Regions from separate parts of the Brevibacillus sp. M2.1A genome, predicted to be linked through region 1. Evidence: riboswitches for the same ligand, from Rfam matches in the RefSeq annotation. Region 1 holds a riboswitch; each other region holds the start of a gene.
The links. A riboswitch is a leader RNA that binds a small molecule or an ion and turns the genes downstream of it on or off. The one in region 1 is predicted to bind cyclic di-AMP.
Positions count from the first base shown of each region.

Region 2: linked by a shared signal. The riboswitch ahead of HP567_RS18470 (CAP domain-containing protein) and the one ahead of HP567_RS04795 (quaternary amine ABC transporter ATP-binding protein) in region 1 are both predicted to bind cyclic di-AMP.
Region 3: linked by a shared signal. The riboswitch ahead of HP567_RS08010 (C40 family peptidase) and the one ahead of HP567_RS04795 (quaternary amine ABC transporter ATP-binding protein) in region 1 are both predicted to bind cyclic di-AMP.

Region 1 covers NZ_JABSUY020000001.1:958,140-968,740, reverse strand. The annotation lists gene HP567_RS04805 (glycine betaine ABC transporter substrate-binding protein) at 1-323, opposite strand, end outside; gene HP567_RS04800 (ABC transporter permease) at 320-1,159, opposite strand; gene HP567_RS04795 (quaternary amine ABC transporter ATP-binding protein) at 1,143-2,369, opposite strand; cyclic di-AMP (ydaO/yuaA leader) riboswitch at 2,763-2,909, opposite strand; gene HP567_RS04790 (ABC transporter ATP-binding protein) at 3,080-4,135, opposite strand; gene HP567_RS04785 (ABC transporter permease) at 4,132-5,874, opposite strand; gene HP567_RS04780 (ABC transporter substrate-binding protein) at 5,864-6,940, opposite strand; gene surE (5'/3'-nucleotidase SurE) at 6,978-7,757, opposite strand; gene HP567_RS04770 (sugar phosphate isomerase/epimerase family protein) at 7,773-8,555, opposite strand; gene HP567_RS04765 (PHP domain-containing protein) at 8,531-9,352, opposite strand; gene HP567_RS04760 (cation transporter) at 9,600-9,800, opposite strand; gene HP567_RS04755 (heavy metal translocating P-type ATPase) at 9,865-10,601, opposite strand, start outside.
Region 2 covers NZ_JABSUY020000001.1:3,845,740-3,856,340, reverse strand. The annotation lists gene HP567_RS18510 (FMN-binding glutamate synthase family protein) at 1-1,276, shown strand, start outside; gene HP567_RS18505 (YqjF family protein) at 1,283-2,077, shown strand; gene HP567_RS18500 (acyltransferase) at 2,205-3,380, shown strand; gene HP567_RS18495 (DMT family transporter) at 3,442-4,341, shown strand; gene HP567_RS18490 (aminotransferase class I/II-fold pyridoxal phosphate-dependent enzyme) at 4,476-5,783, opposite strand; gene def (peptide deformylase) at 5,962-6,522, shown strand; gene HP567_RS18480 (homoserine dehydrogenase) at 6,519-7,529, shown strand; gene HP567_RS18475 (hypothetical protein) at 7,630-7,782, shown strand; gene HP567_RS18470 (CAP domain-containing protein) at 7,847-8,635, opposite strand; cyclic di-AMP (ydaO/yuaA leader) riboswitch at 8,643-8,799, opposite strand; gene HP567_RS18465 (rhodanese-like domain-containing protein) at 8,884-9,228, opposite strand; gene HP567_RS18460 (cold-shock protein) at 9,659-9,862, shown strand; gene HP567_RS18455 (hypothetical protein) at 10,029-10,400, opposite strand.
Region 3 covers NZ_JABSUY020000001.1:1,635,094-1,645,694, forward strand. The annotation lists gene HP567_RS07995 (cytochrome P450) at 1-518, shown strand, start outside; gene HP567_RS08000 (sensor histidine kinase) at 710-2,095, opposite strand; gene HP567_RS08005 (response regulator transcription factor) at 2,096-2,815, opposite strand; gene HP567_RS08010 (C40 family peptidase) at 3,030-3,551, opposite strand; cyclic di-AMP (ydaO/yuaA leader) riboswitch at 3,556-3,695, opposite strand; gene HP567_RS08015 (LiaF transmembrane domain-containing protein) at 4,014-4,418, shown strand; gene HP567_RS08020 (PspA/IM30 family protein) at 4,483-5,178, shown strand; gene HP567_RS08025 (class I SAM-dependent methyltransferase) at 5,273-5,851, shown strand; gene liaF (cell wall-active antibiotics response protein LiaF) at 5,866-6,756, shown strand; gene HP567_RS08035 (HAMP domain-containing sensor histidine kinase) at 6,770-7,918, shown strand; gene HP567_RS08040 (response regulator) at 7,926-8,555, shown strand; gene HP567_RS08045 (metallophosphoesterase) at 8,730-9,554, shown strand; gene HP567_RS08050 (N-acetylmuramoyl-L-alanine amidase family protein) at 9,569-10,345, opposite strand; gene HP567_RS08055 (YneF family protein) at 10,507-10,601, shown strand, end outside.

The sequences.
Region 1 (10,601 bases):
ATAATTGGTTCCTTCGCTTCGTACGCCTTGATCAAAGCTGCTGTCATAGCGGCATCTGAGCCTTCGACAAGCTGCCATTTATCCAAGCCATACAGGTTCATGACTTCCTCTGTCTTTACCATCGAGCCTGCTCCTGCGTCGATTCCGATGATTTTGTAGTCGAGCTTTTCTCCTAGCGCGTTGTCCGACGTCTCAGAAGGAATCGGACCGACCACCGTTGCTGTCGGTATTTGTGTGTTTGTGTTTTGACTAGAGCATCCTGCGAGCCAAGCTGTCGCTCCCATCATGACTGCCAATATAGCTGGAATCATTTTGTTCATCATGTATTTCTCTCCTTTTTTCCTGCATGTTGGGTAAGTCGATCCAAGACGATAGCGATGATCACGATGGATAGCCCCGCCTCGAATCCTCTTCCTATATCCACTTGCGATACGGCGCGATATACGTCTGCACCCAAGCCTTTCGCCCCGATCATAGCCGCTATGACCACCATCGACAGGGCGAGCATGATGCACTGATTGACTCCCGCCAAGATCGTCGATTTCGCGTATGGCAGTTGTACTTTCACGAGCTTTTGCCACCCAGTTGCGCCAAAGGCGTCCGCCGCTTCCTCCATTTCCGCTGGGACCTGACGTATGCCTAAGTTCGTGAGACGCACGATTGGCGGCAAAGCAAAAATAACGGAGGCAATAACTCCCGGCACCTCGCCCAAACCGAAGAAAAAGATCGCGGGAATCAAATAAACGAACGCGGGCATCGTCTGCATCAAATCCAGTACTGGCGTAACCAGATTGCGAAACGTATCGTGTCTCGCGCAAAGAATGCCCACCGGAATCCCGATGACGATCGAAATCATGGTAGCAGTGAGGACGAGTCCCAATGTCTCCATCGTTTCATCCCAGTACCCCAAGTTGTGGATGAGAGAAAGTCCAACAACCGTAAAGACCATGGACGCTCTCCCTGCAAAAACCCACGCAGCGGCCCCCAGCAACAAGATGAGAATCAGCGAAGGTATCTCTGCCAAAACCGTAGAACAGTAAGTCACCATCGTGGAAATGACGATAGCCACCGGATCAAACAATACCCCTTTGTACTGGCCCAGCACCTCCACGAACCCTTCCATCCAACCGCCAATCGGCAGCTTAGGCACGGCGTCCATCACTCATCACCTCTGCTCTCTGATGCTCTTGTACATTGACTTTGCCTACCAGCCCGCCTAGCACCGCTCCTTTTACGATGACACCCAATAATCGCTGCTGGTCGCCCACTACAGCAATCGGGACGTGCAGGTCTGCCATCATCGGGAACAAGCTGTGCAGACGTGCGTCAGGCGAAACGGTAGGGAGGTCGGTTTTCATGATTGCCTCCAGCGAATCTCCCGTACCAATCGCAAGTGATACGTCATACGCCGTAATCAAGCCAAGCAGTGTGCGCTTTTTGTCCACGACGTACAAGCTGGACACGCCATTATCCATCATGAGTTGCAGCGCCACTCGGGCCCCTTTGTCAGGCGTGATTGCTTCTGCCCGTTTCATCACATTTTCAGCAACGAGCACCCTGGACAGGTCGGCATCCTCCACGAACTTCCGCACGAATTCATCCGCTGGGTCTGCCATAATTTCTTCCGGGCGGCCGATCTGAATGATCTGCCCGTCTTTCATAAAGGCAATCCGATCGCCCAGTCGCAACGCCTCATGCAAGTCATGTGTAATGAACAGGATCGTCTTTTTCATCGTCATCTGGAGCTCCAGCAGCTCATCCTGCATATCTTTTCGAATGAGTGGGTCCAGTGCACTGAACGCTTCGTCCATCAAGAGAATATCTGGATTATTAGCCAACGCCCGCGCCAGACCGACCCGCTGGCGCATCCCTCCGCTCAATTGATCCGGGTGCGCATTTTCCCACTCGGTTAATCCAACGAGCGCAAGTGCTTCCCGTGCTCTTTCTTGCCGGAGTCCTGGCGGTACTTGCTGAATCTCCAAACCAAACTCCACGTTTTCTCGTACCGACCGCTGCGGAAACAGGGCGAAATTTTGAAAAACCATCCCGAGCTTCTTCCTCCGCACCTCACGCAAAGCTGCTGCCTTCATGTCCACGATCTCTTCCCCATCGATCTCGATGCTTCCGCTCGTTGGGTCAATCAGTCGATTACACAGTCGGATTAAGGTGGACTTGCCGCTGCCTGACAGGCCCATAATGACAAAGATTTCACCTTCCTCGACTTCAAAGCTGACCTGATTGACACCGATGGACTGGCCAGTTTGCTTGTAAATTTGTTCTTTTGTCCGTCCTTCCGCCAGCAGCTTCAAGGCCAGTTCGGGCTGCTTGCCGAACACTTTTGTCAGTCGATCGACTTTCATTTTGGGCATGGTATCCCTCATCCTTCGTTTTTTCGTAAATGTAAAAAGCCCGCGAAGCTTCCACACTCAAGCAAAACCAAGCAGGCACGCTTGATTTTTACTCGTGTAGAAAATCCGCAGGCTTACGTAATACCTGGCGCCCATTTTCAGGACTCCCTGTACTCTGTCTTCCTGATTTCGATTGTCAGCGGTTTATGTCGTACCGACTGCCTCTCAGCGATCCACACCACTCCCTTCACGTTGTATCGGCGTAAGCTGCTCGTCGGTATTTCCATAAAAAATAGGCCGATCCATTCTTTTTCTCCAGAACAAAGGTCCCAAAGAAAAAGCCTGTATCGACCTATCACACGCCCGCAAGGAGTCCCCTTGTTGCGCATTATATGCCTAGACTTTATCCATTCATGACCTTCCCTGCTTTGGCCGACGAGGTTAGCTGACGGGTAGGATGGCAGAGAAGACATTTCCTCATCCCTCCTGATCACTCAGGATTAACCCCAAAAGATTGGTTCCCCCGCTTCCGAGAATATCGGAACTAGGCCGTATTGTGTTTTGTTGCTTATTTGATCGTGATTGTGACTTTGATTATACGCTCGCTTCCAGTTATTGTGAACGTTCATTTTCGTTGAATCAAACAGAATAGCGCCTTTCTTAATGAGTCGCATTGATTTAGATGGTTCATGCTCATCCAATTGAAGAATCACTTGGCTATCTTTCCCTTTTTATACACAAACCTCTACGCATACACGCTCCTCATAGGAAAAGCGCTGACTGATGTCCGTGACAACCTCCCAGTCATCCTCCCCGACCCGGATGGAATAAAGCAGTTCTCGCCCCTGAAATTGCACATGAGATACCTTTCCGATAACGCCTTCCATTCCTTGCTGCCACGCTGCGAGCTTCAACTGATCGGGACGAACCGGCAATATTTGCTGAGCGTGAAAGGAAGAAAAGTCGCGGGAAACAGCAATCGGTACCGCTGGCTCTCCTTGCCTCTCCAACAGAAAGGTATTGGGGCAAGACCAGTTTCCTTTTAAGAAGTTAGCCCGTCCCACAAACTTGGCGACAAAAGGCGATTGGGGCGAATAGTATATATCCTGCGGGCTACCTGCTTGTTCCACCCTGCCTCCTTTCATTACGACGATCTGATCCGCCATAGCCAGTGCCTCTGACTGATCGTGTGTGACGTAGACGATGGAAGTCCCCAGCTCGCGGTGAATAAATTGGATTTCCTTGCGCATTTGCATACGCAGCTCTGCATCGAGACTGCTCAATGGCTCGTCCATCAGAAGCAGCGTAGGGTTAAACACGATGGCCCGCGCCAGAGCAACGCGCTGCTTTTGTCCACCAGAGAGCTGATTGGGAAATCTCTCTTCCATTCCTCCAAGACCGACCATCTCCAGCATTTGTGCCACCCGTACCTTTGGATTATCTTTGTAAGCGGCAGGCACGTGCTTTTGATGTTGCAACGGAAACACGACATTCTCATAGACAGTCAAATGCGGCCAAAGTGCGAATGACTGAAACACCATACCAATCCGCCGCTCCTCTGGCGGCTTTCTTCTTGCCTGGTCCGCTACGCACTCTTGATTGATCCAGATTTCTCCGCTGGTAGGCGATTCAAAACCCGCCAATAGCCTAAGCAGTGTCGTTTTTCCGCAGCCGCTCGGCCCGAGCAAAGCAACGAATTCCCCTTGTCCAATTTGTAGATCCAGATGGTGGAGCACCGTCACATCTCCGAATTTTTTGGAAACGCCCTTCACTCTTGCACTGTTCATCCCTGTATCCTCCGTTGCCAATATCGTTTCCATAAACCGCCCATTGTCAAAGCCAGCAGGATGGCCACTACGATCAACGAAGAAAGGGCCGTGCTATGAGTCGTTGATCCCGCCTGCTCAAAGCTAAAAATAACGACACCGATCGTTTCCGAACCGGATGACCACAGAAGCGATGATATTGTCAATTCAGTAAATGCTGTCAGGAACACTAGAAACAAGCCTGTTGCCATTCCCGGTGCATAGAGCGGGAGCAATATCCGGGACCACCTCGTCCAAAATCGACCACCGTTGATCCGTGCTGCTTCTTCTACTTCCTTGCCCACCTGCATAATGGAGACCGTACTGCTTTTTACTTGCAAGATCAAAAAGCGAGTCACATACGCAATCAAAATGAGCCAAACCGTTCCATATATTCCTGGCTGCCAGCTGGGAATCGGCTCGATCCACGTTAAAATCATCGCCAGACCAAGCACCATACCGGGCAAAGCATACGGCAAAGCGACAGCCCCTTCCATTACTTTTCCCATAAAGGAAGGCCGATGGATGCGCCAGTAAGCGAACCATGTTCCAGCCACCACGCACAAGACGCCAGTCAAGCAGGCCAGCATCAGGCTATTGCCGATGGCCGCTCTCGTTCCAACATGGTCAAACAATACAAACGCAAAATGCTTCCATGTCAGATTTTGCGGAACAAAAGGCAACCCATACGCCTTGATGAAAGCGTTCGCTGCCATGGACAAGAGAGGAAGCACACTCGTCACCAACAAAAAGAGTCCAACAAGAACCTCCACACCCCGTCGATATCTTTCCAAGTGACGGCGAATCGATTTGTCCTCGGCACTGGTCTGGTCCACCCGGCTTTTACGCAAAAAGAGCCACTGTACTCCTGTTCCCGCCAATGCTATCACGCCAAGCAAAATAGACAAGACAGATGCCCTCGCAAAAGCGCTCGGTCCAAATCCGATGACCTCCTCATAAATCAACGTACTCAATAAAGGGATATTTTCCGGGATCCCGAGAAACGCAGGGACACCAAAATTATCGAGTCCGGAAATAAAAGCAAGCAGTCCGCCTCCTGCAATTCCCGGTAAGGCGAGTGGGAGTGTCACCTTGCGAAATACGGTCGTAGCCGTAGCCCCTGAAGAATGAGCCGCCCATTCCAGTTCTTTGGGAATCCGATACAGAACGGACAGCGTGAGCATGTAGACCAACGGATAATGCGTTAGACCCATTACAACAATGATCCCGTCCAAGCCATAGACGTCCCACAGCTCCAAAGGCCCACCATAAAGCCAGCTCGCTGCCCGGTTCAATACCCCTTGCGGACCTGCCAGTTGTGTCCAGGCCAAGGTCATCACGTACGAGGGAATCAGCAATGGCAACAGGGCAAGTACATGAATGGCAGACTTCCAGCGTATGTCTGTATAGGCGCATAACCAAGCCAACGACACGCCAATGACTAACGCGATGAGCGTAGAAGCTCCTGCCGCCGTAACGCTGTGACCGATAGCGTTCCACGTGCGTTCATGTGTGATCACATCCGCAAAGTATCGAAGACCGATCCCTGCTTCTGTTTGCACACTAAGAGCGATCAACTTCCACAACGGATACATAAAAAAGAAGGCGACCGGCACCAGCACGATCCATGTGGCCGCCTTTTCCAACGACAGGGGCACGGCTATTTTTCGCCGTTCCCCCATCTTGCGCTCGGACACTGCTGCTTGCCAGTTACTTTGCACCCATCATCTCTCCAAATTTCTTTTTGTCCGCCTCTCTGTTCGCTTCAAGTTCATCTGTATTCGCAGAAAGCACCTTGATCTGGTCTTGAGCGCGTAGCCCTTCCGGAGCAGCGATGCCTTTTCTGATCGGAGTGTACCCGAGACTGCTTGCAAGCTGCTGTCCTTCTTCCGAGAGCACATAATCGACAAACGCTTTTGCTGCCTCTGCATTTTTCGTTGCTTTCATGATCCCGATTGGTTCGGTTATGACAGGAACACCCTCGTTTGGATAGATGAGCTCGACTGGAGAGCCGTCTTTTTTCGCCCGAGCTACGAGGTAATCCACAACCATCCCATATTCCTTCTCGCCGCCTGCGACGCTTTTCAATACGGCACCATTGCCTTTAGTGACTGTCATCTGGTTTGCTTTGAGTCCAGCTATGTAGTCCCAACCAAAATCAGCCTGCCGAGTAAGTACGCCTATGTTATAGGCTGCTGCTCCAGAGTAGAGTGGACTTGGCATAATCGTTTTGTTCGAGGCTTCCGGACTGGTCAGAACCTTCCAACTGTCCGGAAGAGCGGCAACCTTGCTGCTGTTGACTGCAAGAACGGTTGCCATCACTTTGGTTCCCGTATAGGCGCCCTCTGCATCCTTCCACTCCGCCGGAATGTCCTTAGCCTCGGGCGAAGCATACGGCATGAGCAAATCCTGTTTTTTCAGGCTAGCAAAGGTCGGTGCATCCGCAACCAAAAGCACATCTGCTTTTACCTGCCCAGCTTGTGCCTCCGCCTGCAAGCGACTCATCACTTCCTCTGTACCGGATCGGAACAGCTCTACTTTTACCTCCGGATAATTTTTCGAAAAACCCTCGATCAATGCTTGCGCGTCTGCATCTGGCTGGGAGGTATAAAAGCTCAGCGACCCTGCGATTTTGGCTGGGGCAGGGGCAGACTCAGATGTCGCTTCAGTGTTCGCCGCCGGGGTTGGTGATGTGGAAGAAGGCTGGGAACCGCAGGCTGCCAGTCCGAAGACAGCAACGGCTGCGAATAAAGAAAGGGTCCATTTTGGGCTAAGAACACGTTTCAATTGTTCATTCCTCCTAAAAATCATGAGTGGTTAACAGCTAAGTGCTTTGCTTCGCGCCTTGAAACCATTTGCCGATTTTTGCCTTCATGGCAGTATTCGTCATGTTTAATTGCAAAGGAGTAATAGTGATATAACCGTCGCGAAGCTTGTAATAATCGGACTCCTCGTCCTCAAAGTGAAGCTCACTCAAGTGGTCGGAGAGCCAGTAGCACATATACCCTTGTGGATCGTTCAAGCCCACATATTGATAGCGCAGAACATCCATTGCCAGCGGCGTGACTGCTACTCCTTTTACCATTTCCCTGGACAAATACGGGAGATTGATGTTCAGAACCGTTTCGGGACTGAGCTTGTGTCTGAGCAGGGTTTCAAATATTTCGTAGGCAAGCGGCTCGACGATTGAAAAATTCGGGTTTGGCTTCAGCGTAGCGAGAGATATAGCGATGGAAGGAATCTGGTACATCGCCCCCTCAATCGCTGCTGAGATCGTACCTGAATAAAAGACATCCCGTCCCAGATTCGGTCCACGGTTGATTCCAGATACAATTACATCTGGCTTTTCCTTGAGAATGACCTCAATCGCCATCTTGACGCAGTCAGCCGGTGTGCCATTGACGGCCCATGCTTCCAGCGAGGTTTCAAAAAAGTTTACTTTGTTTGCTTTGACTGGCGATTTCAACGTAATGGCATGGCTGATCGCACTACGTTCTTGATCCGGGCAGACAATGGATACATTGCCAAAGGGCTGAAGTGCCTGTGCCAGACAAAGCACTCCACTTGAAAAAATTCCATCGTCATTGGTTACGAGAATATTCAAAATAATACGGACCTCCTATCCAAATGAAACACAATCCTCTTGCCGTAAATAAACCATGTTTTGCTTAAGCTGAGACAAGCTCCTCGCATCATCGAAGCCTTCTACAACAACGGGTCTCTTTTCTTCAAACAACAACGGCCAAATGCCTGACAAATCAATCTCTCCTGTTCCTAATGGCACATGCAGCTTGGTTGCCGTAGCGTCGCTCACATGAATTTTATCGATCCCCTCTAGCTCGCTGTAAAATTGCGACAAGGAACAGGAAAGAGGAACATGAGCAATATCAAACGTGGTTGTCGTCGGGTATTCCAATGCCATTCTCAGTTGATTCATATCTTGCGGTGTCACGATCATTTCCTTCGGCAGAGGCTCAATGTGCTCGATAGACAACATACAGTCTTTTTTCCTTGCTTCGTACGCCAGCTCATTCACGCTCTCAATCAGAATCGGCTCATGCCAGCTTCGGTTTCTGGGAGACAGCGTCACTCGTCCCGGATGGATGGTTACACTTTTGGCTCCGATTTCACTTGCTAGCGTCAAGGAACGCTTCACTTCTTCAATGGATTGCTTGCGAATGCCATGATTCAGCGAACACAAATTTAAATCCCAGCTAGCTGCATGCAAGGTCAGCTTCATTCCCGCTCGTTTTGCCGCCTGTTGGATTTCTTTCGGGTCACTTTGGTAACACCAGACGTGCTCCGCCCATACCTCCATACCCGCAAATCCGTATTGACGTGCAATCAAGACAGCCGCCTCTACCGGGTAAGCCCACATCAGTGTTGATGAAACATACAGCATTTCCACCACTCCTTTACCTCTGCCGGGATTGGCACGCTACCGACCGGATATGGGTTGCGTGAGCGATGACCGTGAAAGTCGCTTCCTCCCGAACGGATGAGATGATGGGCTTTGGCTTGTCTCTCCCAAAAAGCCATCTTTGCTGCAGAATGTCTCGGATAATATACCTCAATGCCGTCGATTCCGTATTCAAGCAACGCATCAAGCTGAACCTCAAAAGGGTAGATGCCAGGATGAGCCAGTACAGCAATTCCGCCCGCTTCATGGGTAATTTCAATTGCTTCCCGTGCAGAAAAGATAGGACGGGGCACGTAAGCGGCACACCCTTTGCGCAAATACGTCTCAAAGGCAGACTGGGGAGTTGAGCAGTAGCCCCGGTCGGCAATGACCTCGGCAACATGCGTGCGAACCATCACTCCGCCGTTCGCCCGTGCCATGCACTCTTCCATAGAAATGGACAGCCCCTGTCGATTGCAGCCCACAACTATCTCATTGATCCACTCGATACGCTCCCGTTGCCGTCTTTCCATGACATGAAGCAAACGAGCATCGGATATATCTAAGCCGTACCCCAAAATATGTAGTTCGTCCTCCGATCCGTCTGTATTCCACTCAATTCCCTGTATAAGCTGTATGCCGAGCTGTTCGGCATCCTCACGGGCAAGCAGATAACCATCCACGGTATCATGGTCGGTAATAGCTAAATAATTCACACCACGCTCTTTGGCCTCTATGAGTAATTCCCGAGGTGACAGCTTTCCGTCAGAAGCAGTCGTGTGCATATGCAAATCCAGCATGACCATTCCTCCTGTTTCACTATCAGACATTGCTGTGTTCTCTGTTTGATTTCATTCTAAATCCCCTTTTTTAAGGCCATATAAAGCACCTAACAAGGTTTGATAAAAGTAAAATCAGGTGTTCATGCGATTTTGTTTCGTTCATCCGTTGAAATATGTACGTTTGATTAACGATTTACGAATTCTTTACAAAAAAGAAAAAAGCTCTCGCCTCAATCAGGCAGGAGCTTTTGGATAGGCACGATGATTAAACGACGTCGTAGCCTTGGTCTTCGATTGCTTCTTTTACTGTATCCAGAGTCAAGTTACTCTCGTTATAGGAAACCTCAACCTTTTTTTCAGCCAGGTTTACTTTGCCTTCTGCACCCAGATCTTTCAATGTGTTCTCAATGCGCGCTACGCATTTGTTGCAAGACATACCTTCTACGTTCAATGTGATATTTGTCATGATCAATCTCTCCTTGCATTTTATGTTGTATAGGTAAGGCGGACGAAGCCGCTTGTTACTGTTGTTACAGCTTCACTCGTTGTAGTCTCAGAGCGTTGAGTACGACGGATACGGAGCTGAAGGCCATTGCGGCACCGGCAAGCCATGGAGCAAGTAAGCCGATTGCGGCAATTGGAATGCCCAAGGTGTTGTAGGCCAATGCCCAGAACAGGTTTTGCTTGATGTTGCGGATGGTGAGTTTGCTCATCTCGATAGCGTCTGCGACACTGGTCAGTTCGCCGCGCATCAAGGTAATATCGGCTGCTTCCATAGCCACATCTGTACCTGTACCGATTGCCATACCGACGTCAGCGGTAGCAAGTGCAGGAGCATCATTGATACCATCGCCGACCATCGCGACTTTTTTGCCTTGTTCTTGCAGTTTTTTCACTTCTGCGGCTTTGCCTTCAGGCAGGACTTCTGCGATGACGTGATCGATTCCTGCTTCACGGGCAATGGCCTCGGCAGTTTGACGATTGTCACCGGTCATCATAATCACAGTCAATCCCATTGCTTTCATGCGTTGAACAGCTTGCTTGGAGGTTGGTTTGATCGTATCCGCTACGGCAATCAGGCCAGCGAGCTTGCCTTCGACGACTGCGAGCATCGCCGTTTTACCGGAGCGCTCCAGTGCCAGCATGGTATCAGACACTGCATGGTACGAGATTTGATGTTTTTCCAGTAAGCGGCGGGTACCGACGAGTACTTCTTTGCCAGCGACGGTTGCCCGGATACCAAAACCAGGAATAGCTTCAAATGAAC
Region 2 (10,601 bases), 2.9 Mb from region 1:
TATGTCAGACCGCTATCCGGAAAATATTTTTGAGATGGTCTCTGCAATGACCAAAGTCAGTCCACGTTACGTCCTGGAGAACAGCTTGCGAGCAGCTGCTGGACAAGCTATCGAGCGTCCTTTCGGAAGTCCACGCAAGTTCTTGAACTTCGATAGCTTGATATTTTCACCTGCACAGCTGGCGAAGATGCCTTCGAGTGAGGATACAGAAGTGGATATGAAAATCACGATTGGACCGATGGCAAAAAAGCCGTTAACTTTGGACATTCCGCTCATGGCAGGGGCCATGGGATACGGTATCGGTGTAAGTGAGGATGTGAAAATCGCGATTGCAAAAGGAACGGCCGCCGTGGGGAGTTTGACGAATACGGGTGAAGGTCCATTACTGCCGGAAGAAAGGAAATTCGCCAAACATCTGATTCTCCAATACAACTCGGGAAAGTGGGCAAAGGAGCCGGAAATTTTGCGACAGGCGGACGCCATCGAAATCCATTTTGGGCAGGGGGCGACTGCAGCTGCCGCGAGCTTTATCCCCGCTGAATATATCAAGGGAAGAGCTGCTGAAATCATGGGGGTTCAGGATGAAGAAATGATCGTCATTCCTTCGCGGCATCCGGAAGTAACAAAGCCGGAGGATCTAAAGAAGCTCGTAGACAAGCTGCGCACCATAACAGACGGCGTTCCGATCGGCGTCAAAATCTGTGCTAGTGCCATTCTTGAAAAAGACCTGGAGATTGTCATCCAAGCCGGTGTAGATTTTATCAGTATTGATGGCGGGCAAGCAGGGACAAAAGGAGGACCTCCCATCCTGGAGGATGATTTCGGTTTGCCGACGATTTATGCGCTTACCCGCGCTGTACGCTATTTGAAGAAAAAAGGTGTAAAAGAACGAATTACCTTATTGTCCGGGGGCGGATATAATACCCCGGGGGAGTGCTTGAAAGCGATTGCTTTGGGAGCAGACGGCATCTTTATGGGGACGGCTGTTTTGTGGGCGATGACTCATGATCAGGTGACAAAAGCCATACCGTGGGAACCACCGACAGAGCTAACCACCTATCCAGGAAGCTTGAAAAACAAATTCGACCCCGAATCAGCCGCGAAATATTTGACTAACTTTTTTCTTTCGTTTGTGGATGAGATGGAAATTGCCATCCTCGCGCTGGGGAAAACGTCTCTTCGTGATGTGACCGCTGCGGATCTCGTCTCACTCGATGAGATGACGAGCAAAGTGACGAAAGTACCCCTTGCCTATCATTCATCCTCTTCCAGTTAGAATCGCTTGATCGACGTACGAATGGGAGGGATTCGTATCGAACAGAAGATCATCCAAATCAAGTCGCCCGCACAGTATAACGGATGGACCATGACGCAGACGTGGGAGCATCTTCTTTTTTTACATTGGGCAATTTCCCCAGCGTCTATTCGAGCACTGATTCCAGCAGGACTTGAACTCGATACCTACAATAACATGGCTTGGATCAGTATTATCCCGTTTTTGCTGAGTGGCGTGCGTCTGCGTAGGATGCCATCCGTACCATTCACGACGACTTTTCCTGAAATCAATGTTAGAACGTATGTGAAGGGGAAAGGGAAGACGGGCGTGTATTTTCTTTCTCTGGATGCGTCGAATCCTTTAGTAATCAAGATTGCAAAATTTTGGTACCGACTGCCGTATTATCGGGCCCAAATGGCTTTTCAACGCCAAGGGGATGAGATCGATTTTACCTCTCGACGACTATCTGGTCTACCTCAGTCACCCTCGTTCGAAGGCAGCTACCAGCCTCTCAGTGACAAATTTTTGGCCAAAGAGGGAACGCTGGTGCATTGGCTAACAGAGCGATACACGCTCTTTTGCAGGTGTAGCAGAACGAAGCAATTGATGTTTGCGGATGTAGTACACGAGCCGTGGCAGCTACAGGAGACAGCCTTTCATATTCGTGAAAATGCGATGACCGAAAACCTGTCGATCCCACTCACGGATTCTCCACATTTAGCACTGTATTCACGTGGGGTACAAAGTCTGATTTGGCCGATTCGAAGTCTAGCGGATCTATATTCGGATCAAGGTGGATAGTAGTGACTGATACTGCTCCAAAGGGTATCAGTCTTTTTGATTTGAGGCTTGCCAGACTGACTTTTGGTCGGTAAGATGGAAGGTAGCACTTTTTTTCGCAAGAACAGGAAGGATCTGGTATTTGGTTATGGCTCGAAAAGAACGAATTGGTGAGTTGGATCTGATCCGGGCCTTTGCATTCTTGGCTGTGGTTTATCAGCATGTCATTGGTGTGTACATCCGTGAGCCGGGTCTGACAGAGCAGGTGTCGATCATCTACGGAATGTTGTTTCATTTGCTAAAATTCGCGGTACCAGCATTCATTTTCATCACGGGTCTTGTTTTGTTTTACAACTACGCTGAAAAAGTGAACTATATTTCCTTCACGCGTAAACGGATAACCGAGATTTTGGTCCCGTATGGAATATGGTCGGTGGTCTATCTTTACTTGATGGAGAAGCCTTTGGGTGAGGGAGCAGCGTTCGTTTGGAATGTAAGCAAAAATTTCCTGACAGGTACATCCTCGTATCATCTGTGGTTCGTCGTGATGATTTTTCAGTTCTATCTTTTGTATCCGTTTTGGCAAAGAGTATTTGAACTTTTCCGCAGATTCGTGACAAGCCGCTTTCGTCTCGTTCTCGCTCTTGGTGTCACCGGATTGATTTATGGGGGCCTCATGTGGTTTTCAGCGCGGTACATCCCGGCGCACGGTTTTCGGTTCGATATGAATTGGCTTGATACGTATTTCATCAAATACCGTGATCGAAATGCGTTCTATTATTTCTATTACTTTTTGTTCGGTGGCTTGGTCGCCTTCACGTTGCCTGCTTTTCGTGCCATGCTGAAAAGATACTGGTACTGGATCATCATTTCGGTTGGTGTCCTGTACGCAGTCATTGGCTATGAGCTTTTCCGTGAATCAGGGCAAGGCCAAATCAATTTAAACGAAGCGACATCCTTGAAACCGTCCATGTTCCTCTATACGATGGCTTGCTTGCTGGCTGTGTACGCTCTCTGCCTATGGGTGAGCAAAAAGCAGTCCAAATGGACACATTGGCTAGGACTCCTTGGGAAGTATTCGTACGGAGCTTATTTGATTCATGCGCTGATCTTGACATACTTGATGAAGTTTTTGCGCGAGCTTCAGCTTTTTCACACGGGCGTGTGGGGGAGTATGGTAGCATTCGTCTTGTGCTCCATTCTTTCATTTGCCGTATCATATGGGCTCGGAAAACTGCCGTTTGGTTCCTGGCTAGTGGGGGCAGCAGAGAAAAAGACAAAAAAAGTCCCGTCCTCTCAAAAAGAATGGCAAAACGCAGGGTAATCGCAGGCAGTTTGACCAGATGCAGAGAATTGTTGGAGCTTGAAGGGAGAAGCGAGACGTCATGCTGTTAGCTTACATACAGTTAGCCATGGCTATGGCCTTGGTCGGAAGCAACATCTCCATCGGAAAAGAAATTGTTTCCCATGTTCCCGTGTTTTTGTTTTCGGAGCTGCGCTTTTTGCTCGCGATTGTCATCCTATTGCCGTTGCTCGCTATGCGTGGCGAATGGAAAATGTCTTGGAGCCGTGAGGAAGGCAAGGTGTTATTCTGGCAGTCGTTTTTTGGCGTTTTTTTGTTTAGTATTTGCATGTTGTATGGCGTTCAGTGGACGACTGCTACTGCCGCCGGTATCATTACGAGTACGGTACCTGCCTGCATCGCTTTGTTTTCGTTCTGGATTCTCAAGGAAAAATTACACGCCAACAGCTTAGTGGCGATCGGTCTTTCTGTGGGCGGCATCGGCTTCATTACGTTCACAGGAAGCGGAGGGGAGCAAAACTGGGTAAGCATGCTTGGCAATTTGCTCGTGTTTTTTGCGGTCGTCAGCGAAGCGCTTTTCACGATTTTCGCCAAAAGACTATCTGGGAAAATTACGCCTTTTCAAATGACGACTGCGATTAATGTCATCAGCTTTGTCTTGTTTCTTCCGTTTGCGATCTGGGAAAGCTTGCGGTTTGATTGGAGTGCCGTACCTGCACATGTATGGTGGCTTCTTGTGTACTATGCGTTTACGGCAAGCGTCTTATCTTTCTTTCTCTGGTACAAAGGAGTGGAGAAGGTGGAGGCTTCCAAAGCGGGCCTGTTCACCGGAATGATGCCGATAAGCGCTGCTCTCGTGGCTGCCTTTTTCTTGAACGAAGCATTTACTTGGATGCATGGGGTGGGGATGATCCTGGTGCTCGCCTCCATTTTTATCGGGACACAGCAGCCTCGTCGTATGCGTTCGTCAATTGATAGCTAATAAAATAGCATGATGGAACAGGTCTCGGAAACCCTCGCATTTATACTTCTTGGGTATTCGGGGCCTTTTTTGAAAGAAAACGAAAAGCGCCCAGACACGAGGTCCAGACGCTTGTTCAATAGAGCCAGTTACATTTATTTGGTCAATGCCTTTTCCAAATCTTTCACACCGCTGTAGACTAGTTCGAACAAGTCCGCAATGTTTTCTTCTTCAATGCAAGAGAAAGCGATACGCAAATCGGTTTGACCGAGAGCGATTGTACCGACGCCATACTGTTCCAGCAAGTGCTGGCGCAATGCTTCCGCTTCGACAGTCTTTAGCTTGAGGCACATGAAGTAGCCGGAGTTGAATGGATAGTAGGTCCACACGTCATCGTATTTACCGCTGTCGAGCACTTCCTTGGTGCGGTTGGCGCGGCCTTTCATGATATCGAATTTCTCCTGCTTCTGTGCTTTGTACTCCGGTGCAGTGATTGCCTGCAGGACGAACGTTTGGGAAGGATGTGATCCGCTGGAAAGAGTCGCACGGATGATTCCCATTGTCTTCTGCTCCAAAGCACTGAGCAAGTCGCTGGATGGGGATGCATACGTAATGAAGCCAACACGGAAGCCCCATACGTAATCCTCTTTAGTAGCCCCATCTACTTTTACAGGCAGAATGCGAGGGTGAACGTCGCACAGGCTAGCGAAGAGAGATTCGTGCATCGAATCCTCGAAGAACAAGCCGAAGTACGCGTCGTCCGTTACGGCAACAATGTTGATCCCAGCCTCTGCGCCTTCTTTTAGTGCAGCGACGATTTGTTTTCCTTCCTCTGGACCTGGTGTATAGCCAGTTGGGTTATTCGGGAAGTTGAGTACGACGATGGCTTTGCCTTTGTCTTTTTGTGCGAGAATGGCATCACGCAAAGCAGCAGCATTAAATTTCATCTCGTCGTTATACAATGGGTAGTAGACCATTTTCGCACCACGGCGGATCGAAAACGTAAGCTCGTAGTTTTCCCAGTTTTTGTCCGGGATGATGACGCTGTCGCCGCTGTCAGCGAACAAGTCAGATACGATGCTCAGACCATGGGTCAATGCGTTTGTAACGATTGGGTTACTAAACGTATGATTAGCCAGTGCAGGCTGTTCCTCGATCATTTTTTTACGCCATGCTGCACGCAGCTCAGGCTTTCCTGCTGGGGGAGCATATTCGTAAATGTCTTTTGGCTGGTAAGCAGACAGGTTATCCTGGATGACCTTAAGGTGCATCGGTTGACCATTTTCCAGTGCAATCCCGATGGTTGCATTGTACTTTTTCGCTTTTGCTTTCGCTTCTGCCGACTGGCTGAGAATCCCCTCTTTAGGGAAATAAATCAGCTTGGCGATATTGGATAGCATTTCATACACGTGCGGGTTTTCTCGTTGGATGGTTTCGTTCAGCGTTGATGCTAATGAATGCATGGTAGCCTCCCTTTTCATATACAAACATCTATCTTTACCAATAAAGATAGCGTATCTACATGCATTTGTCACCCTTGCCCAACGGGATATTTCAGATTTTACGAGGTTCCTTTTGACAGCGAGGACCTGATTTGCTACCTTGAAATCGAAAACTGACTAATGCGGGAGGGAGAAGCAAATGGCTGAACGCAGGATCGTTCGCCTGGGGGACCCTGTCTTGCGTGAAACTTCAAAAAGAATACTATCCATTACTCCGCAGGTCGAAAAGATATTGGATGATATGGCCCAAACGATTTACGCTGCGAAAGGTCGAGCAGGCTTGTCTGCGATCCAGATTGGCATCCCGGAGCGTTTAGTCGTGATGGATTGCGGTAGCGGCTTGATTGAACTAATCAATCCGGTGTTGGTGGAAAAATCCGGTGAGCAGGTAGGGCTAGAAGCTTGTCTTTCGATACCAGGTGTTTTTGGAATCGTTCGTCGGGCGAATTATGTCAAAGTTCAGACGCTGAACCGCCAAGGACAAACAAAGACAATCGAAGCGGAAGATTTCCTGGCTCGGTGTATTCAGCACGAGATGGACCATTTGGAAGGAATATTGTTTATTGATCATACGGAAGAGATCTACTCAGCGAAAACAGGAAAGAAACTGAATCGCAAGGATTTGCTCCGGATACAAGATAAAAGTAGAAAAAATGGTGGAAATAAGCGACGCATAAACAGCAAGGAGATTGACTCATGAAACGTTGGAACATTATGTTAACAGGCTTCGGAACAGTAGGACAGCAGGTGGCTCGACTGCTGGAGCAGCGAAGGGAGAGGTACCGCGAGCTATATCAAGCGGATGTCAGACTCGTGGGAGTCGTTCGTTCAGCTTCCGGCCTCTACGATGAGAACGGAATCGATTCGGGAAAATGGGCAGACTATGCTCATACAAAACAAACAAGGAACCCATCTTGGAACGCGCTGGAATTTATCAAGTCAGCTCAAGCAGACGTGCTCATCGAGGCAGGTCCATCTGAAAAAGAGGGCGGACCCGGTCTTACTTTTATTCGTTATGCTTTGGAGAATGCCATGCATGCGATCGCCATTTCAAAAGGCGCACTTGTAGTCGATTATGCTGGCTTAGCCGCTCTTGCCAAAAAACATGGCGTCGCATTGAAAGGGAGTGGAGCAACAGCAGCAGCTCTGCCGACGATCGATCTGTTGCAGTATAACTTGGCAGGCTGTGAAGTAAAACGCGTCGAAGGTATTTTTACGGGAACGACAAACTTCGTGCTCACAAAAATGATGGAAGAGGGGCTCACCTGTGCAGAAGCAGTCGAGCTCGCTCAGAAGATGGGGATTGCCGAACCGGACCCTTCCTATGATATCGATGGATGGGATACAGCTTCGAAGCTCACGATCTTGGCAAACGCTGCTTTTGATGCGCAAGTAAAACTAACCGATATAACACGCGCAAGTATTCGCGAAATAACCTCGTTACAAATCGAGGCATGGAAAAAGCACTCGAAGATTCCCAAGCTGATCGGAACGATCCAAAAGGAAGCGAATGGCACGGTATCTGTCGCAGTAGATTTATGTGCGGTGGATCTTACCCATCCATTTGCATCTGTATCTGGTACGACAAAAGCCATACGGGTAGAAACAGATGTCATGGGGGATTTATTGGTCGTTGGAGGAAAATCAGATCCTGTGGCGGCAGCGGCGGCTGCCTTAAAAGACCTTGAACATATTATAAGCAGATAGGTTCATTTGCATGTGCTTCCAGTGTTCCTTAGGAATGAGTCGTTTAGAACCGCGTGCATACTAGGGATGTACCACCAATAACGGTGAGGGGGCCATACGGATGAAACAATCGTCTGATGTCAATGCCGAGCTGCAGCAAGTATCTGCTTACCCAACGAAGCAAGAAATGAATCAAAAGGATGTTGCTTTGCTCAATGAGCAGGAAAGCTGCTGTACCCCCAAAAAACAGGCGGCAGAAGCGAAGCGAAAGTAACGCGTACACGAAAAAGCCGGGTCTCGATTACGAGACACCGGCTTTTCGTTTATCAGGCAGTGTTCTACCCGATAAATTCTTGTACCCAGTAGCCATTTGTGAAGCCTACACCAATTTTTGTGAAATCAGGGTTCATAATGTTTTGGCGGTGGCCTTCACTGTTCATCCATTGTTGCATAACTTCTTGTGGACTCTGTTGACCCATGGCGATATTCTCGCCTGCAGTCGAGTACTGAATGCCATACTGCTTCATCATGTCAAATGGAGAACCGTACGTTGGACTGTTGTGGTCAAAATAGTTGTTAGCAGACATATCTTGTGCTTTTGCCAACGCTACTTTGGACAGTGCCGCATCCATTTGAACAGGTTTGAGACCTGCTTTTGCACGTTCTTGGTTCACCAAATCCGCGACTTGTTTCGCAAAATCACCAGTTTTAGCTTCATCCGCTTGATTTACCGGAGCGGCAGGCTGAGTGACATTATTGCTAGGTTGTGCTGGTGCCGTTTGAACTGGTGCTGGTTGTGCTGGAGCTTGTTGTACGGGTGCTGGTTGGAAAGTTCCTGGTTGAATCGGGCAAGGTTGTACAGGTGTTGCTTGTCCTTGCTTAACAGGTTGCATTGGCTGTACTGCTTGTGGCTGGCCAGGAACAAAGCCTTGTTTTTGGAAAAAGTTAAAGAACTGTTGTGCATTTGGTGCTTTTTGGAATTGTCCCATATTTTGACCCGCATTGAATTGGAATTGTCCGTTCTTCAATGGGCAGTTAGATGCTGCGGAAGCAGAAGAAGCAAACCCTGTCAAAGCCAAGCCCAGACCAAGAGTCATCGCGATTGTAACAGAACCAAAACGTTTCATTAAACAAATCTCTCCTTTTTTTGGCCTACGAGGTTAGTTGTCGGATTCGGATTGAGGAAACAACCCTACGCCAGTTCGGCGATTCACCCCAATGTGGAATAACTCATCCACAAAAAAGTCCCCCGCACTTCCTTTTCAAGAGGAAGTCTCGGCTTATTTCGTTTGGCATGAACAACGATATCAGACAATCCCAATCGAAATAAAGGAGTAATATATGGCAACTAGCTAGAATCGTTGATAAATTAGGCTCATTTCGCTTTGTTTGATTGTTCCTTCCATGCAGTTAAGCCGCCTTCCAATGCATTCGCATGAAAACCATGCTCACGAAGCAGAGCCGCAGCTTTTTGAGCTTTATTACCTGTTGTACATAAGGTAACGATCTGCACATTTTGCGCGAGTTTTTCGGTTTCTTCATCAAGTGGCTTGTCCTGTTCCTTCATAAGAAGATAAGGGACGTTTCGCGCCGACGCGTTTTCGTGAACGAGGCTGCCGGAAATAAATTTCTCGGAGTCGCGTACGTCCAATAAAAGTACAGGCACTTTCTTTTCAAGCATTTCGGATAATTGAATGGTTGTCAAAATATGATTTTCCAATGTAATCCCTCCCAATCCTATTGTAACAGAGTACCGCTTCGTCCAGAATAAGGCTGAACGGTTGCTTTTATTGGACAACCATGGTAGAATGAGGTTGCTACTTGAAAAATTGATACCTAATCATTCATCGAGGTGTTTGTATGCTGATGGATAACATTTTTGAATCCCCGATTCACACTGGCGCGGTCATCGGAGCCGCAAGGATGGAAGAGAGGAAGGGCTTTCATTGTTTTAGGTTTTCAAAAGGTTTAGTTTTTAATTTTGCAGTTCCGTCCTATGACATTCATATATTTGCTAAGTAAGTAAAATTCACATATCATGAAGGCGTATCACAGCACATGATTTGGTATTTCTTCATGATATGTGAGCTTTATTTGCTTCGGTAAATATGACTAGCATATTCAAATTGAATTTTTGGAGGTTTTTTTAGATGCAAACGAACGGAACAGTAAAATGGTTTAACGCAGAAAAAGGTTTCGGTTTCATTCAAGTAGAAGGCGGAGACGATGTATTCGTACACTTCAGCGCAATCCAAGGTGACGGTTTCAAAACTTTGGACGAAGGTCAAAAAGTTCAATTCAACATTGTTCAAGGCAACCGTGGCCCACAAGCTGAGAACGTAGTAAAACTGTAAGTCTCCTTTTAAAAGAAACTGTCCTTTCGAGGGCAGTTTTTTTGTCGTAGAACATAGAAGTAAAAAGGCGTTGGGATAGTCCCCAGCGCCTATTCGTGCATGCGAATCATTAAAAAAGGAACTATGGCGTCCCACCATAATTCCTCATTTTCTTCCTGCAAAATAGTTAAATACAAGTTTCGATATCGACAGTTTGGAATTGACTGTCAAGAACGGTAAGACCAACAACTTGACCGCCGCCGATAGAAGTACGGCCATAAGTGGTGAGAAGGACATTTCTGTTGTTTTCTGCTACGGTAAGGCGAACTTCATAGTGGAAAGAAGCGGGGACAAGCGCATTGAAAGCAGTGCGAGTATTCGCAGGGATAAATTGCGTAATGTCAAGCAAGGTGCTAACTGGATTCGTTTGCGTAACGGCGTTACCCCAGTTCAATACTTGCACACGTACTTCAACCTCTTCTGTGTTCAGGTTTACCAGGTCGAGGTGAGCAGTGACAGCTCGGGCGAGGTTATTTTGCAAAATACCAGTCGTTCTCACCGTATTTCTTCTTGGGCGTCTGTGATTTCTGCTTTCAGTATTACCTTGATCGTCGTCGTATTCGATTTCAGACATCCATGTTCACTCCATTCTTGTGTAATCTAGTGGGACAATAATACGATATTGTTTCTTGTCTTGATTTGTAACGGCGAACGTAAGGGGACGAGTAACTATTTTTGATAGAGGACGGTGGAGGGTTTG
Region 3 (10,601 bases), 680 kb from region 1:
CTCATCCCGAGGTGGAGAAAAAGCTGCATGACGAGTTGTCGACCGTACTGTGTGAAAAGCTGCCGACGGTCGAGGATATTCCGCAGCTGAAGTATACGAATCTCATTGTACAGGAAACGCTGAGGCTCTATCCTGCGGCATGGACGATAAATCGGGAAGTGGTAGATGAGGTTGAGATCGGCGGTCACACGTACAAGCCTGGAGAAACACTGATGATGAGCCAATATGTCATGCACCGTGACCCACGCTATTATGACCAGGCTGAACAATTCATTCCAGAGCGTTTTGACAGCGACCTCTTAAAAAGAATTCCAGCCTATGCTTATTTCCCGTTTGGTGGCGGGCCGCGTGTTTGTATCGGGAATAACTTTGCTTTGATGGAGGCAGCTTTGCTACTGGCGACGATTGCACAGCGATATCGACTAAGACTGGCTGAACCGAACCAGGTAGTGGAGCCCGAGCCGTTGGTCACCTTGCGTCCCAAGAACGGACTGCCGATGCGTTTGGAAAAGAGATAGAAAAAAATGGAAGTTGAGGGACAAAAAAAGAGGCATCTTATCACTACGGTTTCGCCGATTGTGTCAGATACCGAACTGGGGGTTATTTATCACTGAAAGCAACATGCTTACAAAAATTATTTTACTAGTAAAATATAAAGAAATAATTAACTGAGAATAAATCTATATAAAATAAGGGTAGCTTGTGAAAGCTACCCGTGGAAGAAGGGGATGGTGAAGGAGAAACTGCTTCCCGTTCCCAATTCACTGTTTACCATCAGATCTCCGCCGTGAAGCCGGACGATGCTCTTGCAAATCGTCAAGCCTAAGCCTGTACCGCCACTGTTGCGATTTCGTGATTTTTCCGCCCGATAAAACTTGGTGAAAATTTTCGGCAAGTCTTCAGCAGCGATTCCTTCTCCTTTGTCGATCACAGTAAAAAGGACATGTCCTTCTCGCTGATCACACGTAAGGTAAATGGAGCCATCCGGTTTGTTGTAGTGGATAGCGTTGTTTAACAAATTTTCCATGACACGCCGCAGCTTGGTCTCATCTGCTTCGATGTGTAGTTCATTGGAGATGCGCAGCTTCCATTGAAAGGTGAGACCTGCCTCTTTGATTCTTGGCAAATAGTCCTCAATGATTCCTCTCAAGAAGCTTTTGACATGAATGCGGTTAATACTGAGTCGGACTTCGGAGCTTTGAGTGGTGAAGTCCTGCAGCTCATCCAGCAGCTTTTCCAAGTCCGTCGTTTTTAGCTCGATTTTGCCCATCTGTTTCTGTATTTTGGTCATATCCGTCACACGACCAGAGCCGATATATGACGCATACCCTTTGATCGTGGTGAGAGGTGTGCGGAAGTCGTGGGCGATCGAAGCGATCATTTCTGCCTGTCTTTCTTCCGCTAAGCGAAGCTCATCCACCATTTCCCCGAAATATCGAAAGAGTTGCCCAAATTCATCATGCGATCGATACGTAAATGTGACCAGGCGCTTCCCTTCCTGGATTTCTTGGGTGACGCGCGATAATTCGTTAACCGGCCTTAGTATCCAGCGAACGAACAAAGCGAGCAGAACCAATCCCACCAGACTAATGCTTCCGTAAATAAACCAGAGCATCATGGAAACCCCTGTTGTAGCCATCATGTCGTAATCATCTGTGTAGAAATAAACAACGATCTCCCCTGTACGCGGTGGCTCCTGCTGAAAATGGTACTCAGCGACCACTTTGAGGTCACTTTGTTTGGCAGAATCGCCACGACTTGATGAGGAGGGGGAAGGCATTTTCAAATTATAGGCGCGTGATGTTTTGCTGTAGATGGTGTTTCCATTGGCATCCTTTACGAGCATGCGGTACATCACGTCGTCTGGCAACTGCTTTTCAAGCTCCAAACGTTCGATTGGGTCCTTGAAATTACTGACGAGAAGCAGTTGATTGAGCATGACCTTCTCTGCGGCTTCTTTCTCAGCCTGGTACTGATTATGCCGATCATTTTTGAGTTGAGCGACAATAATGTCTTGGAAAACAAATTTAAACAACAAGATGTTGAGTGTGATCAAGGCAATGAAGGAGAGCAAAACTTTATTGCGTAAGCTCATTTAAAGCTTCTCCCCGATAAATACGTAGCCTGTCCCCCATTGTGTTTTAATGAACTGACGTTCTGTTTCCAGCTTTTCACGGAGGTTTTTAATATGGACGGTCACTGTATTGAGCGAGCCATATCCATATCCCCAGACACGGTCATAAATTTGCTCTCTTGTAAAGACGATGCCCGCATTTTCTGCGAGGAAGGTGAGTAGTTGGAATTCCTTGGTAGATAGCTCAATCTTTTGATTGCATACATAAACGGAATACGTTTCTTTATGGATTTCCAGGTCCTTGAATTTCAAAACCGTAATCGGAGAGGAGGTCGTTTCCTTCTCAGGCTGCTCTTCGGTATGCTTGCGAATGCGCTCATAGCGACGAAGGTGGGCACGAATGCGAGCGAGCAGCTCTTCTGTATCAAAAGGCTTCGTGATGTAATCATCTGCGCCGATTTCGAAGCCGACTACTTTATCTACCGCTTTTCCTTTTGCACTGAGAAACAGTATAGGCAAATCCCACTCACGGCGAATTTGAGAGCAGAGCTCGTAGCCACTCATGTTGGGCATCATAATATCCAAAAGGATCAGGTTGGGACGCTCTCCTTGGCTGAGCAGCGAGAGTGCATCCTCTCCGCTCTCTGCGGAGGAAACGGTGAAGCCCTCGTTCTCCAAAATGTCTTCTAGCAGTTCAATAATCTCCAGATTGTCATCGACAATTAAAATGTGATCTTTCACCGGAACAACCCCCAGTTACTTCTATTAATAAGGAATACCATTCAAAGAATGGGTCTTGTCTATCATAACATGCTTTGACCTGATCAGGGGAAGAAACCCCGTAAGTTATTAAGTTGTTCTAATATGTGAGGGTACCTCTTTAGACCAGGTACTAAATTTCGTCAGAAAAAGCCAGAGACGTAGTGTCCCTGGCTTTTATTATTTTGCCGAATGACTATTTTTTAGCTGGTTTTTCCGGCAACGATGCAGCTTGCACCGCTTTTTCCTTATTCGGAATTTCTGCTTTCGCTAGAACAGGAACGCTGAGACGCTTGGCGCCTACATAACGCTTGCTCCAGTAGTATGGATCGCTCAACTTGGTGTTGACGACTCCACGACCAGATTCCGAGTGCACGAATGTGCCGTCTCCGATGTAGATACCCACGTGAGAAATGCTGCGACCGTTCGTGTTGAAGAATACGAGATCGCCTGGCTGCAAATCTTTTCTGGCTACCTCTGTACCTAATTCGTACTGGGAAGCAGAATTGTGAGGCAGGTCTACACCTAACGCATCAAATACGTAGCGCGTGAAACCGGAGCAGTCAAAGCCCTTTTTGGACGAGCCGGAAGATTTGTAAGGGGTACCGTACAAGTCACTGACTACTTCATTGAGAGTATTCTCCTCAGCAGCCTGTGCAGTGCCTGCCCCCATAGCAAGCAATCCAGCCATAAATAAAGATAAAACCATCTTGCGCAAAAGAAACTGCTCCCTTCGTGAGCCTACGAGGTTAGCTGAAGGGTTCGGTCGAAAGGACGCCCTAGGCTGCTAGGAGTAGCAACCATTCACCCCAAAAACGTGGTTCCCCCGTTTCCGCCAAGCGGAATTCGGCTATTTTTCGATGTTTTTTTACACGCACTCTTACGAAGATTCTACGCCAGTCCTTTATTTCCTTCTTTTTATCTGTTCGTTCACATATTCGTCACAAAGATGCCGTCAAATGCTGTAACGTTTTCGTTCGACAGTGCAAGCCGCCTTTCGACGCGTGCATATTCTGTCTTGCGGGACAGCTCGTCCGATTAGGGCAGGAAATTGTCTCCGTCCAAGGACGGAGGGAAAAACCAACCGCACGCCCGTTATGGGAAGCCTATACCGAGGGCTACAATAAGGGCATAACGTTCCACAAGCACCACATGCAAAACGAATGGAGGTAAGCGAGTAATGAGCGAACGGTCTGGCAAAGTTCTACTCGGGCTGGTTCTGCTGCTAGTCGGTGGGTTGGTTCTTCTGGATCTGGTGGGTATCGATATCGGAGACTTGCTCGGGTTTATCATTCCCGGCGTGATCATGATATACGGTGCCAAAAAGATCATGGGACAAACCGGTTCACGTTTTTGGGGAATCCTGGTCTTCCTGTTCGGGTTCCTGATGTTGATTGGCAAGCTTGACCTACTGTTTCACGCGCTTCTGGCCATTGGGGTGATTTATCTGGGATATCGCTTACTGCGTCCCAGCCAAGAGCCAAAACAAGCGCCTCCTTCTTGGGAGCGTGAATGGGCCCAAAAAGTATTAAAGGAAGATACGCTGGACACTTGGGAGAGAAACGTAAGAAGACGCCCGCAGTAACGCCTATGTCGCAAGAGTCTTTTGGATGAACAATATGATGTGATATGATGAGGAGGAAAAAATAATGAGTATCTTTAAACGTTTGCGTGACCTGACAGTAGCTTCGGTAAATGATGCATTGGATTCCATGGAAGATCCGGTAGTAATGCTGAATCAATATATGCGTGACATGGAAGTAGAAATCGGACAAGTTGAAGTCGCGGTTGCCCGTCAGGTTGCACTGGAAAAGAAATTCCGTCAGCAATTGGATGAAGCCAATGCCCTGATCGAAAAACGCGATCGTCAAGTCAAGCTCGCCTTAACTGAGGGAGAAGACGAGTTGGCACGTCGAGCACTCGCTGACAAGAAGCAGTACGAAGGCCGGGCAGCGGAATATGAAACTCTCTACCTGTCAGCATCCGAGGCAGCTACACAAATGCGCGAGAAGCTGGCTGAGCTGAAGGAAGAGTTCTATAAAATGCGTGCGAAAAAGTTCACACTGATGGCACGTGCACAAGTAGCTCGTACACAAAAGCAAGTCAATCAAGCAGTTGTTGGTATCGGCAATCAGTCCGCAGGCCGTGGCTTCGCCCGCATGGAGGAAAAAGTCATGCGCATGGAAGCAGAAGCACAAATGAGTGGGCAATGGCGCCAAACGAACCGCGCTTGGGAGAACGCTTTGTCTGACCTGGAAAAGGATGATCTCGATGCAGAACTTGCTAGCATCAAAGCATCCATTAATGAAGCAAAAACACCGGTAGCCAAACCAGTGCAATCCTAATTCAACAGGAACTGGGGGACAAGGTGTAGAATAGATTGGGTCAATTCGGCAGCCTGTGTACATCAGGCTGCTTTTCCCCTAGGAGGTACGATTCTTGCAGGACTTCTTGGTCTTTTTGCGGCGGTTTATCGCTGAGCCTGGACGCGTCGGTAGTATAATCCCCAGCTCTCGTTTTTTATGTGAGCAAATGTTGAAAAGCGTCGATTGGGCTTCAACCGATGTGATCCTGGAGCTGGGACCTGGTACAGGGGCATTTACCCAAACGATCTATCAGCGCTTGCGTCCCGGCACACAGTACGTGCTTGTGGAACGAGATTCCCAATTTCGCTCTATGCTTCAATCACGTTTTCCCGATCTTCCTATCAGGGAGGAAGCGACTAAACTTAGGTCTTACTTGGAGGAGCAGGACCTTGTAGGTGCAGATGTCATTATCTCAGGTCTGCCATTCGCCAATTTTCCACAAGAGCTGCGGGCAGCAATTCTGGACGAAGTTCAATCTGTACTGAAGCCAGGGGGCCTATTTATTACATTCCAATATTCGCTACAACTCCAGGCTGAGTTGCAGGATCGTTTTCCCCGGGTTGAGATCGACTTTACCCTGTTGAACATTCCGCCTGCATTCATCTATACATGTCGTAATGGTCAAAGTGAAAACGATCAGCATGGGGCGTGAGAGAGGAGACTTTTGTGAAACTGTCCCGTTTGCACAAAATGTTGGCTGGTGTCCTGATTATTTTTACGGGAATCGGTCTTTTGTTAGACAGTTTGGGTATCATTTCGTTCGGTCTGTTTGATTTGTGGCCGATGGTGCTTATTTATTTCGGCCTTCGTTTGTGGGGGAATAAAAATCGGATTGGCGGAGGAATTTTATTCTCGCTGGGGACCATCATCGCGATGGATATGTGGTTTAGTGTCGGGATTGATGATTTGTTCCAGATTGCAGTGCCAATCGTGTTTATTTATTTCGGGTTTCAGTTGATTCGGGGCAAGAGCAGCAGACGAGATCACCGTGTGAATCAGCCATTAGGCGAGAGTGGGAACCCATCTGCTGCGGAGACGATTTTGACTAGTGATGCAAGTATCCCGAATGACGTGAACGTTTCAACAGCGGAGCGCCCTTGGCTAGACAGCTGGAACAAATGGAAGCATGTTGGTGGAAAAATTCCTCATCACGAAAGCATGTCTTCATCCCCTGACGACATGCTGCCAAAAGATTCCCGCAGTTCTCTGATTGGGGATTATCACCTGACTTCCGGGCGTTTTGAACTGAATCACTTGCATGTCTGGCATGGAATCGGGGATGTTGTGATTGATCTTTCCCGGGCAGTGTTGATGCGGGATGAAGCGGTTCTTGTCGTAGAGGGCTGGGTAGGCGATGTGACGATTTATGTACCGGTCGATCTTCCTGTATCGGTAACGGCAGGGTTAAGTATTGGTGACCTGGAGGTGCTAAGCCACCGTCAGGGGGGTATCAACCGCAGTGTTAAGATTCGTTCTGATCAGTATGATGAAGCATTGCAAAAAGTAAACTTGCATATCTCGCTGCTTGTCGGCGATATAAAAGTCAAGTACATCTAGGAGGTACTGGCGGATGCGTCGACAGCGATTGGCAAGTATTCAGTGGCAATACGTGCGCTATGGCATGTTACTGGCCGTCAGTGCAGTTACTGCCGCGTTTATTTGTTTCTTTTGGCTATACTTTTTATGGAAAGATCACCCGGGGATTCATCGGTGGTACAACGAAGTAATCAGCGACCGCAACTTCGTGTGGTGGCTTGAAGAATATATAGGAATCAATCTCCCTGCCGATCCAGAGGGTTTGATTCAGCTTGCTGCTTTTGTTGTTTCTTTGCCTGCAGGTGTCTTAGTGGCATTGATCATTTCCTATATCGTCGGCAATTTGTTGAAAAAGAGACTCAGTGTACTGTGGGAAGCTGCCATGAAGCTTGGGCGCGGAATGCTGTCGTATCGGGTTCCCGAATTGGGCGTCGATGAAGTAGGCGAATTGGGATGGCAGATCAATCGCCTGGCTTCGCAATGGGAAGAGCAAGTAGCATCTTTGCAGCGGCTGTCGAACCACAATGCGGCTCTCGCAGAACAATTGAAGCATGCAGCGGTAACAGAGGAGCGACAGAGATTGGCGAGAGAACTGCATGACGCAGTCAGCCAGCAACTGTTCGCTATCGCCATGACGACTGCGGCGATGAAACGGCTTGTCGAAAAAAATCCTCAACGTGCAGCCCAACAGATTGAATTGGTCGAAGAGATGGCAGCAGCTGCACAAGCGGAGATGAGGGCGTTGCTCTTGCATCTTCGCCCGGCTACGTTACAAAACAAGTCATTGAAGGAAGCCATTCTGGAACTTTTAGATGAGCTGACGCGTAAAAATACCATGCAGCTGGCGTGGGAGATCGAAGACGTAGAAGGCTTGCCGAGTGGAATTGAGGATCATCTGTTCCGCATTTTGCAGGAGTCCTTATCCAACACATTGCGGCATGCCAGAGCTACCCAGATTACAGTGAAGCTGTTTACATTGCAAGAGCAGGTTCGCCTGCGAGTAACGGATGATGGTGTTGGTTTTGATCCAGATGGGGAGAAAATGACGTCCTACGGTTTGCGCAGCATGCAGGAGCGCGTAGCAGAGGTCGGAGGCTCCATGGAGATTTACTCGGCGATTGGGAAAGGGACGCAAATTGAGGTGCGTATTCCTCTAATGTCACAGACGGAACGGGAAGGGTGAAGGCTCAGTGATTCGGGTACTTCTGGTAGATGATCACGAAATGGTTCGGATGGGTCTGGCTGCTTATTTGTCTACGGAAGACGATATTGAAGTCGTAGCAGAGGCAGGCAGTGGGGAAGAAGGGGTGCGAATGACGCAAGAGCTGCGCCCAGATGTTGTTCTGATGGATTTAGTCATGGAAGGCATCGGCGGTGTGGAAGCGACTCGGCGTATTCGAGAAAGCTGTCCATCCAGTAAGGTTATTGTCTTGACTAGCTTTATTGATGACGAAAAGGTATATCCGGTCATTGAAGCCGGGGCATTCAGCTACTTGCTGAAGACTTCGCGTGCAGCCGAGATTGCAAAGGCAATTCGCTCTGCTGCGGCGGGTGAGCCAGTTTTGGAATCGAGGGTAGCAGGAAAAATCATGGCCCGTTTCCGTCACGGTCAAGAGTCCCATCCCCATGAGCAGCTAACGCCGCGCGAGTTGGAGGTTTTGAAGCTGATCGGTCAGGGCAAGTCCAACCAGGAGATTGCTGATGAGCTCATTATCGGGATCAAAACGGTCAAGACTCATGTCAGCAACATTCTTGCCAAGCTGAACGTGGAGGATCGCACGCAAGCGGCCATTTACGTGCATACGCATAGCTTAGGTTAATCACATCGCATCATGTATAGGTAAACGCGCCAAATAGCTCCTCAGTATACAGGGGCTCTTTCGCGCGTTTACTTGTTTAAACAGTTTTCTTGTACGCAAACCGTGAGTTTTTTTCGTAGATGTGGTAAAGATAGTAAGTAACGAATGAGAGATAACGGAAAGGAGGGCCGGGCTATGAGGCACAAACCTCAAACACGCTCCAAGGTGCTTTCGGCTGACAATGGTGTGGATATCGTTGGCGATGTTCACGGCTGTTACGACGAATTTATAGAATTGCTCAAACGCTTGGGATATGAACGAACCCCAGACGGTACATATCGCCATCCCCATGGCCGAAAGCTCCTTTCCCTCGGTGATATCACGAGTCGTGGACCTTACTCAATCAAAATGCTGCAATTTTTTCACCAACATGTCACGGCAGGCCTGGCTGAGATGGTAGATAGTAACCACGGGTGGAAAGTAGCTCGTTGGCTGGATGGTAGACCGGTAACATTGGCTCACGGAGATGAAAAAGTAGAAGAGGAAATTCGGCTGTATCAGCAAGAATATGGACCGAAGAAGGCCTCCTTGCTGCGTGAACAGAGCCGTAGATTGCTATTTTCTTCTCCTTCGCACATGATCATCAAACAAAATGAAAAAATAGTGGCGGTCGCCGTTCATGCGGGGATTCGCGACGATTACATAGGTATGGATTCGCCTGCGGTCTACACATTTTGCCGATATGGCGATGTGGCAGGGACGGGACCGGATGGGCGCCCGATCCGCAGAGAATGGGCAAAAGAACGAAAGGTGACTTCGCCCATAATCGTATGGGGACATGATCCGCATCCAGAGCCAAAACGAAAAAATGGCACCATCAACATCGACCAAGGATGTGTGTTCGGCGGAATGCTAACCGCCTACCGTTACCCAGAGGACGAATTGGTGAGTGTGCCAGCAAAAAGAAATTATTCGGGTTTAACGGATACGCCGCTGACCCGTTTTAAGGCAGACGATTAAACAGAGACGTTCTGTTACGTTTTGAGCTTTTCGAATAGTCGCTTCAGGATGACAGCCTGTGCCCAGAGTGGCAGAGGTTGGTCAGGCTTCTGACGCCATTGTTCATCGGTTAATAATCCTTGATCGTACAGCCAGTTGACGGCTTCCTGCTTCCAGTCAGCTCCGTTCCCAGGAGAAGTGGTGGGAGCAAGGGTTGGTGCTACAGTCGGTTTCGGTGTAGAAGTAGGAGTCGCAGGGGGCTGGTAGGGAAGTTTAGCGTACGTGCAAAATGCCCGGACTACGCCTTCCGCGAGATCTCGCCAATCCTGCTGTAGCTTATTTGCGTCCAATGCATTGTCGGCAAAGCCATACTCGACAATTACCGTCTCCACGCTGCCAGTCTCCCGGTGCATGAAGTAGTAATCAAGCCGCGGATTATCTGGCAGTGTCCGCGTAAAAATGCGTCGATTCGGCATCCCTTCCGCTGCCAGGGCATCCTGGATCAATTGGGGAAAGGTTGGGGAGCCGTAAATCGAGTAAAGGACCTCGGAGCCTCGGCCGCCACCTGAGTTAATATGGTTGGATATACAGTAGCGAGCACCGCTGTTTCGAACCAGAGCAGTCCGAGCCTCACTTGTTAGAGTCACATCGGTTGTCCGTGTGATCGCAGCAGGAATATTTAGAGCCAAAAAGCGATTATATTGGTAGAGCGTTATTTGCAAATTCATATCTTTCTCGGTAAATTGCGCGTTGTTGCCTCCGCCAGGATCGCTGCCACCGTGTCCAGCGTCCAGAATCACAATTGGAGTCATGGTTGTTTCACCTCTTGCTATTAGAATATGCTTGAGACAAAGATATTGTTGAGGGCAGTGTTCTCATTTTCCAAGTTTTCTAATCACAATTTACAGAAGATAGCCCAACTATGGTACAATAAAAGAGTTCATAATTACGTATAGAGGATGGTAATGTATTGATGGCTTGGTACAACTGGGTAATTCCAATTGTCACATTGTTAATCGGTCTCGCTGGTGGATTTTATGGAGGGACTTATTTATTGAAAAAACAAAT